Regions from separate parts of the Kitasatospora brasiliensis genome, predicted to be linked through region 3. Evidence: predicted binding sites of a transcription regulator. Region 3 holds the regulator's gene; each other region holds the start of a gene.
What was found. Region 3 encodes HrcA, which represses chaperone genes, less so after heat shock. Its sites were predicted from a motif close to TTNGCACTCNGNNNNNCNGAGTGCNAA; they were not measured.

Region 1: the regulator HrcA is predicted to act here: its motif matches at 1,358-1,384, upstream of groL (chaperonin GroEL).
Region 2: the regulator HrcA is predicted to act here: its motif matches at 1,263-1,289, upstream of groES (co-chaperone GroES).

What each region holds. Positions count from the first base shown of each region.
Region 1 covers NZ_JAUOOW010000006.1:139,933-142,199, forward strand. Annotated here, with positions in the region: gene groL (chaperonin GroEL) at 1-1,202, opposite strand, end outside; gene QWJ13_RS23415 (cold-shock protein) at 1,548-1,751, opposite strand.
Region 2 covers NZ_JAUOOW010000002.1:938,732-940,998, reverse strand. Annotated here, with positions in the region: gene groL (chaperonin GroEL) at 1-700, opposite strand, end outside; gene groES (co-chaperone GroES) at 816-1,121, opposite strand; gene QWJ13_RS12185 (hypothetical protein) at 1,371-1,682, shown strand; gene QWJ13_RS12180 (THUMP-like domain-containing protein) at 1,849-2,267, shown strand, end outside.
Region 3 covers NZ_JAUOOW010000001.1:1,590,610-1,592,876, forward strand. Annotated here, with positions in the region: gene dnaJ (molecular chaperone DnaJ) at 1-592, opposite strand, end outside; gene hrcA (heat-inducible transcriptional repressor HrcA) at 660-1,694, opposite strand; gene htpX (zinc metalloprotease HtpX) at 1,980-2,267, shown strand, end outside.

The sequences.
Region 1 (2,267 bases), on a different contig from region 3:
GCGTTGCGGACGGCGTCCTCGATGCGGTGCTTGCGCTCCTTGAGCTCCACCTCGGTGGCCGCGCCGGCCTTGATGACGGCCACGCCGCCGGCCAGCTTGGCGAGGCGCTCCTGGAGCTTCTCGCGGTCGTAGTCCGAGTCGCTGTTCTCGATCTCGGCGCGGATCTGGTTCACGCGGCCCGCGACCTGCTCGCTGTCGCCGCCACCGTCGACGATCGTGGTCTCGTCCTTGGTGATGACGACCTTGCGGGCGGTGCCCAGCAGGTCGATGCCGGCGCTCTCCAGCTTGAGGCCGACCTCCTCGGAGATCACGGTGCCACCGGTGAGGATGGCGATGTCGCCGAGCATGGCCTTGCGGCGGTCACCGAAGCCCGGGGCCTTGACGGCGACGGACTTGAAGGTGCCACGGATCTTGTTCACGACCAGGGTCGACAGGGCCTCGCCCTCGACGTCCTCGGCGATGATGACCAGCGGCTTGCCGCTCTGCATGACCTTCTCCAGCAGCGGGAGCAGGTCCTTGACCGAGCCGATCTTGGAGTTGGCGATGAGGATGTACGGGTCCTCGAAGGTCGCCTCCATGCGCTCCAGGTCGGTGGCGAAGTAGGCGGAGATGTAGCCCTTGTCGAAGCGCATGCCCTCGGTGAGCTCAAGCTCCAGGCCGAAGGTGTTGCTCTCCTCGACGGTGATGACGCCTTCCTTGCCGACCTTGTCCATGGCCTCGGCGATCAGCTCGCCGATCTGGGTGTCAGCGGCGGAGATGGAGGCGGTGGAGGCGATCTGCTCCTTGGTCTCCACGTCCTTGGCCTGGGCCAGCAGCTGGTCCGAGACGGCGGCGACGGCCTTCTCGATACCGCGCTTCAGGGCCATCGGGTTGGCGCCGGCGGCGACGTTGCGCAGACCCTCGCGAACCAGGGCCTGGGCGAGCACGGTGGCGGTGGTGGTGCCGTCACCCGCGACGTCGTCCGTCTTCTTGGCGACCTCCTTGACGAGCTCCGCACCGATCTTCTCGTACGGGTCCTCCAGCTCGATCTCCTTGGCGATGGAGACACCGTCGTTGGTGATCGTGGGGGCGCCCCACTTCTTCTCCAGCACGACGTTGCGGCCCTTGGGGCCGAGCGTGACCTTCACCGCGTCGGCGAGCTGGTTCATGCCACGCTCAAGGCCGCGGCGAGCTTCCTCATCAAAGGCGATGATCTTGGCCATCAGAAGTGGTCCTCCGGGACACGGTCGACTGCTCGGACCAAGGGGTGCCCGCGACGGACGGCCCTGGTGCGCGGAGGTCCATTCCCTGCCGCTCCCGGGGGCCTCACCGACCCGGTCCGCTGTCACTCTCACACTGTGAGTGCTAACGCCAATGATTAGCACTCACGGTGGTCGAGTGCAAGCCCCACCGACGATCCGCGAGCCGCCGCCGGAGCCCTCCGGGAACGCCGTCGAGGCCGTCGGGGAACGCCGACGGGCCCGCACGACACGAGTCGTCCGGGCCCGTCGAGAAGCGAGTTGGTCACCAGCCGTGGGGCCGCGCCGAGCTCCTGGGGTCGGAAGGGGTCAGACCGCCGCGCGGACCATGTCCGCCTGCGGGCCCTTCTGTCCCTGAGAGATCTCGAACTCGACCCGCTGGCCCTCCTCGAGGGTGCGGTAGCCGTCCATCTGGATCGCGCTGTAGTGGACGAAGACGTCCGCACCACCGTCGACCGCGATGAAGCCGTAGCCCTTCTCCGCGTTGAACCACTTGACGGTGCCCTGAGCCATTCCGAACTCCCCTAGTGCTGTGCTGGCCCTTCACGGGCCCGCAGGTCGCGGGCCCGGGTTGGTTTGAAGGCCGGCCCGGGGAACCCCCCCTGGGCGCAGCCGTGCACGCCGCAGTCCTCCGCGCAGGACGCCAGGCGGCTTCCGGCGAGCGGGTGATTGCGTCGACCGCCGCTGAATGTATCCGGATCGACGCCCTCTGCAACAGGGCCAGCCGCCGGTAATTCCGCCGGGGTGTCAAGGGACAGTACGGGCCGAATCGGAATGATCTCGGCATTCCGCGCCGGACATAGCGGACGAATTACGCAAATGACCGCAGGAATTCTGACATCGGCCTGACATGTTTCACTCGCCGGTGCCACCGGCCGAACGCCCTGGGGGCGGTGCAGCACGCCCGGAAGAAGCGCGGGCGAAAAGGAAACCATGTTCCCAGTCGAGCGACACTCTACTCCGACTCGACCCGAAAATATTCCCGCCGAAATGCCGACGGCCGTCCGCGCATACGGAGAACGGAATTCC
Region 2 (2,267 bases), on a different contig from region 3:
GCGGCAGCAGCTCCTGGATGGAGGAGATCTTGCCCTGGTTGATCAGGATGTACGGGTCCTCCAGGACCGCCTCCTGACGCTCCGCGTCGGTGACGAAGTACGGCGACAGGTAGCCCTTGTCGAACTGCATGCCCTCGGTGAAGTCCAGCTCCACGCCGAAGGTGTTCGACTCCTCGACGGTGATGACACCGTCCTTGCCGACCTTGTCGATCGCCTCGGCGATCAGCTCGCCGACCTGGGTGTCCTGCGCGGAGAGGGACGCGACGGCGGCGACGTCGTCCTTGCCCTCGATCTCGCGGGCGACGGACAGCAGGTGCTCGGAGACGGCGGCGACGGCCTTGTCGATGCCCTTCTTCAGGGCGGCCGGGCCGGCGCCGGCGGCGACGTTGCGCAGACCCTCGTTGACCAGGGCCTGGGCCAGCACGGTGGCGGTGGTGGTGCCGTCGCCCGCGACGTCGTTGGTCTTGGTGGCGACCTCCTTGACGAGCTGCGCGCCAAGGTTCTCGTACGGGTCGTCCAGCTCGACCTCACGGGCGATGGTGACACCGTCGTTGGTGATGGTCGGGGCGCCGAACTTCTTGTCGATGACGACGTTGCGACCCTTGGGGCCGATGGTCACCTTGACGGTGTCGGCCAGCTTGTTGACACCGCGCTCCAGCGAGCGGCGGGCGTCCTCGTCGAACTGAAGAATCTTCGCCATGTTCCCTATTCCCTCGGGGCTACGACCGGCCCACCGGCCGCCGAACTACGTGAACCAACAACCACGCCCCGGGCCCCTGTCACTGGGACACGGATCCGGGGCGGGTCGGAACGTCTTACTTCTCGATGATCGCGAGGACGTCGCGGGCCGAGAGCACCAGGTACTCCTCGCCCTGGTACTTGACCTCGGTGCCGCCGTACTTCGAGTACAGGACGATGTCACCGACGGCGACGTCGAGCGGCAGACGCTGGCCGTCCTCGAAGCGGCCCGGGCCGACGGCCAGGACGACGCCCTCCTGGGGCTTCTCCTTGGCGGTGTCCGGGATAACCAGGCCGGAGGCCGTGGTGGTCTCGGCGTCGAGCGGCTGGACCACGATGCGGTCCTCGAGCGGCTTGATGGCAACCTTGCTGCTGGTGGTCACGTCCGAGCTCCCCTTCGGAGATTACGGGGTTTTCTAACGGGTAGGGGCGATCCTGCGGGCCTGCCGTCGCGGGGGTCAGACACGCGTCGTCGCGTTAGCACTCTCCAGGTGGTGAGTGCCAAGGACGACCATAGGGCCGTGTTAGCACTCAGTCAACCAGAGTGCCAACGGCGCGCCCTGAGATCTCCGGTTCGAGGCCGAGTAGCCGTACTCATGTGCGGTCCACGCCCCGGCGGGCAGACTCGCCGCATGACCGACACTCCGGTGCGCGTCGGCCCGTCCGACACGAAGGACGCGACGCTCGCGCTGCTGCTGTTCCCGCTGCTGGCCGCCCTGCCGGCCATCGTGTTCCGGCTCGGCTCGGCCACGGCCGAGGCCGCCGGCTACGACACGGGCGGCACGCTGATGACCGCCGTGCTCTGCGCCGCCGTGATCGGCTGGTGCATCCCGTTCACCGTCTTCTCGCGCGCTCTGCGGGCGGACTACCGGGCCCTGCCGATCGCCGCCGCAGTCGCGCCCTTCGTGGTGCCTCTGCTGCTCGCCCTGGGGGCGTTCCGGTGACGACGCCCGAGCCGCCGAAGCCCTCGGGATGCCCCTGTCCATCGCCTTCCGCACCCGGCGCACCGGCTACCGGGGTCCTGTCGGTCGCCGCCGCGGCGGCCCCCTTCCTGGCGCCGGGCTGGGCCATGGCGGGCTTCCCCGGTCCCTGACCCGCGAGAATGGGCCCGTGGACACCGAGAACCTGCAGCCGCTGTTGACGCCCGAGGGCCAGGCCCTGCTCGCCGAGCTGCGCGAGTTCGCGCCCGAGGAGGAGCTGGCGCTGGCGACCAGGCTGCGGCGGGAGCATCCGGCGGAGCTGGTGTCGGCGGCGTTCGGGCAGGCGCGGCTGCGGCAGCGGGCGCGGGCGAAGTTCGGGGCGGACGCCGACCTGATGTACTTCACGCCCAACGGGGTCGAGCAGTCCACCCGGCGCAGCGTGGCCGAGTGGCGGGCGCGGCGCTTCGCCGACCTGGGCGTGCGGCGGCTGGCGGACCTGTGCTGCGGCATCGGCGGGGACGTGCTGGCGCTGGCCCGGGCGGGCATCGAGGTGCTGGCCGTGGACAAGGACCCGGCGGCCTGCGCGGCCACCGCCGCGAACGCCGCCGC
Region 3 (2,267 bases):
GCACCACGGTGCCGAAGCCCTGGCACTGCGGGCAGGGGCGGGAGGTCATGACCTGGCCCAGGAAGGACCGGGTGACCTGGGAGACCTCGCCCTTGCCGCGGCACATGTCACAGGTCTGCGCCGTGGTGCCGGGGGCCGCGCCCTCGCCACTGCAGGTAGTGCAGGTGACGGCGGTGTCGACCTGGAGTTCCTTGGTGGTGCCGAAGGCGGCCTCCTCCAGGGTGATCTCCAGCCGGATCATGGCGTCCTGGCCGCGGCGGGTGCGCGAGCGCGGGCCGCGCTGGCCGGCCGCGGCGCCGAAGAAGGCGTCCATGATGTCGGAGAAGCCGAAGCCCGCCGCGCCGGCGCCGAAGCCGCCCGCACCGCCGCCGCTCGGGGAGAGCGGGTCGCCGCCGAGGTCGTAGACCTGGCGCTTCTGCGGGTCGGAGAGCACCTCGTAGGCGGCGTTGATCTCCTTGAACCGCTCCTGCGTCTTCGGGTCCGGGTTGACGTCCGGGTGCAGTTCGCGCGCCAGGCGCCGGAACGCCTTCTTGATCTCGTCCTGCCCCGCATCCCGTCGGACGCCGAGTACCGCGTAGTAGTCCGTGGCCACCAAATGCTCCGCTTGTTCCGCCTGTAGTAGTGCTGCGACTGGTTGGCCCTCCGCGGAGGGCCGCTTGCTAGGACTCGGCCAGGATCTGGCCCACGTACCGTGCCACCGCCCGCACCGCCCCCATTGTGCCCGGGTAGTCCATCCGGGTCGGACCGATCACACCCAGTTTGGCCACGCTCTCGTCGCCCGAACCGTAGCCGACCGAAACGACCGAGGTGGAATTCAGCCCCTCGTACGCGTTCTCCCGGCCGATCCGGACCGTCATCGCGGCGTCCCCGGTCTCGCCCAGGAGGCGGAGCAGGATGACCTGCTCCTCCAGGGCCTCCAGCACCGGCTGGATGGTGAGCGGGAAGTCGTGTCCGAAGCGGGTCAGGTTGGCCGTGCCGGCCAGCATGATCCGCTCCTCGTTCTGCTCGGCGAGCGTCTCGAACAACGTCGCCAGGACCGTGCTCACGGTCGGCCGGTCGACCTGCTCGAACAGCGCCGGCAGCTCCTCCAGCAGCCCCGGGACGTCCGGGAGGCGCTGGTTGATGGCGCGTGCGTTGATCCGGCCGCGCAGGTCCGCCAGGAGCGTCTCACCGACCGTGCCGGGGCAGTCGACCATCCGCTGCTCGACCCGACCGGTGTTGGTGATCAGCACCAGCATCACCTTGGCCGGGGCCAGCGCCACCAGCTCGATGTGCCGGACGGTGGAGCGCGTCAGCGAGGGGTACTGCACCACCGCGACCTGCCGGGTCAGCTGGGCGAGCAGCCGCACCGTGCGGGCCACCACGTCGTCCAGGTCGACCGCGCCGTCCAGGAAGTGCCGGATGGCCCGGCGCTCGGGGGCGCTCATCGGCTTGATCTCCGCGAGCTTGTCGACGAAGAGGCGGTACCCCTTGTCGGTCGGGATGCGTCCGGCGCTGGTGTGCGGCTGGTGGATGTAGCCCTCCTCCTCCAGCGCCGCCATGTCGTTGCGCACGGTCGCCGGCGAGACCCCGAGGTTGTGCCGGTCCACCAGGGCCTTGGAGCCGACCGGCTCCTCGGTGCCCACGTAGTCCTGCACGATCGCGCGGAGCACGGCGAGCTTGCGTTCGTCCAGCTGGCGGACCTCACCGGCCATGGGGCACGCACCTCCGTCTTCGCACGTCGTCCGTCTGTATGCCTTGCTGCGGGCCGCTCCGAGAGGGCCCCGGCCTTGGCACTCTGAACGCCCGAGTGCCAGATCCGTACCTGCCAGTGTAAGGCCCGGGTCCTACGGCAGGAACGGCCCGACCGGGGTGATCCTCCCCGCAGTTCCGCACCGGCCCACGCGGGCCCGGCAGTTCGATCCTCCCGGCGCCGGGGTGGTGCCGGGAGGCCGTCCGGGTGGCAGCATCGAAAGCGACGGCGAACGGAGGAGCAAGCGATGTCGAGCTCGGGCCAGCACACCCGTTTCGCGCCCGACCGCGGCCTGACCGGCCGCATGGTCGCGACGATGTTCGTGATCGGGCTGCTGTACGTCGGTTTCACCGGCCTGCTGATCGCGCTGCTGCGCGGCGCCTGGCCACTGATCGTGCTGATCTCCGGCGGGCTGTTCGTGGCCCAGTTCTGGTTCAGCGACAAGATCACCGAGCGGGCGATGGGCGCCCACCAGGTGTCCCCGGAGCAGTTCCCCCAGCTGCACGGCACCGTCGACCGGCTCTGCGCGCTGGCC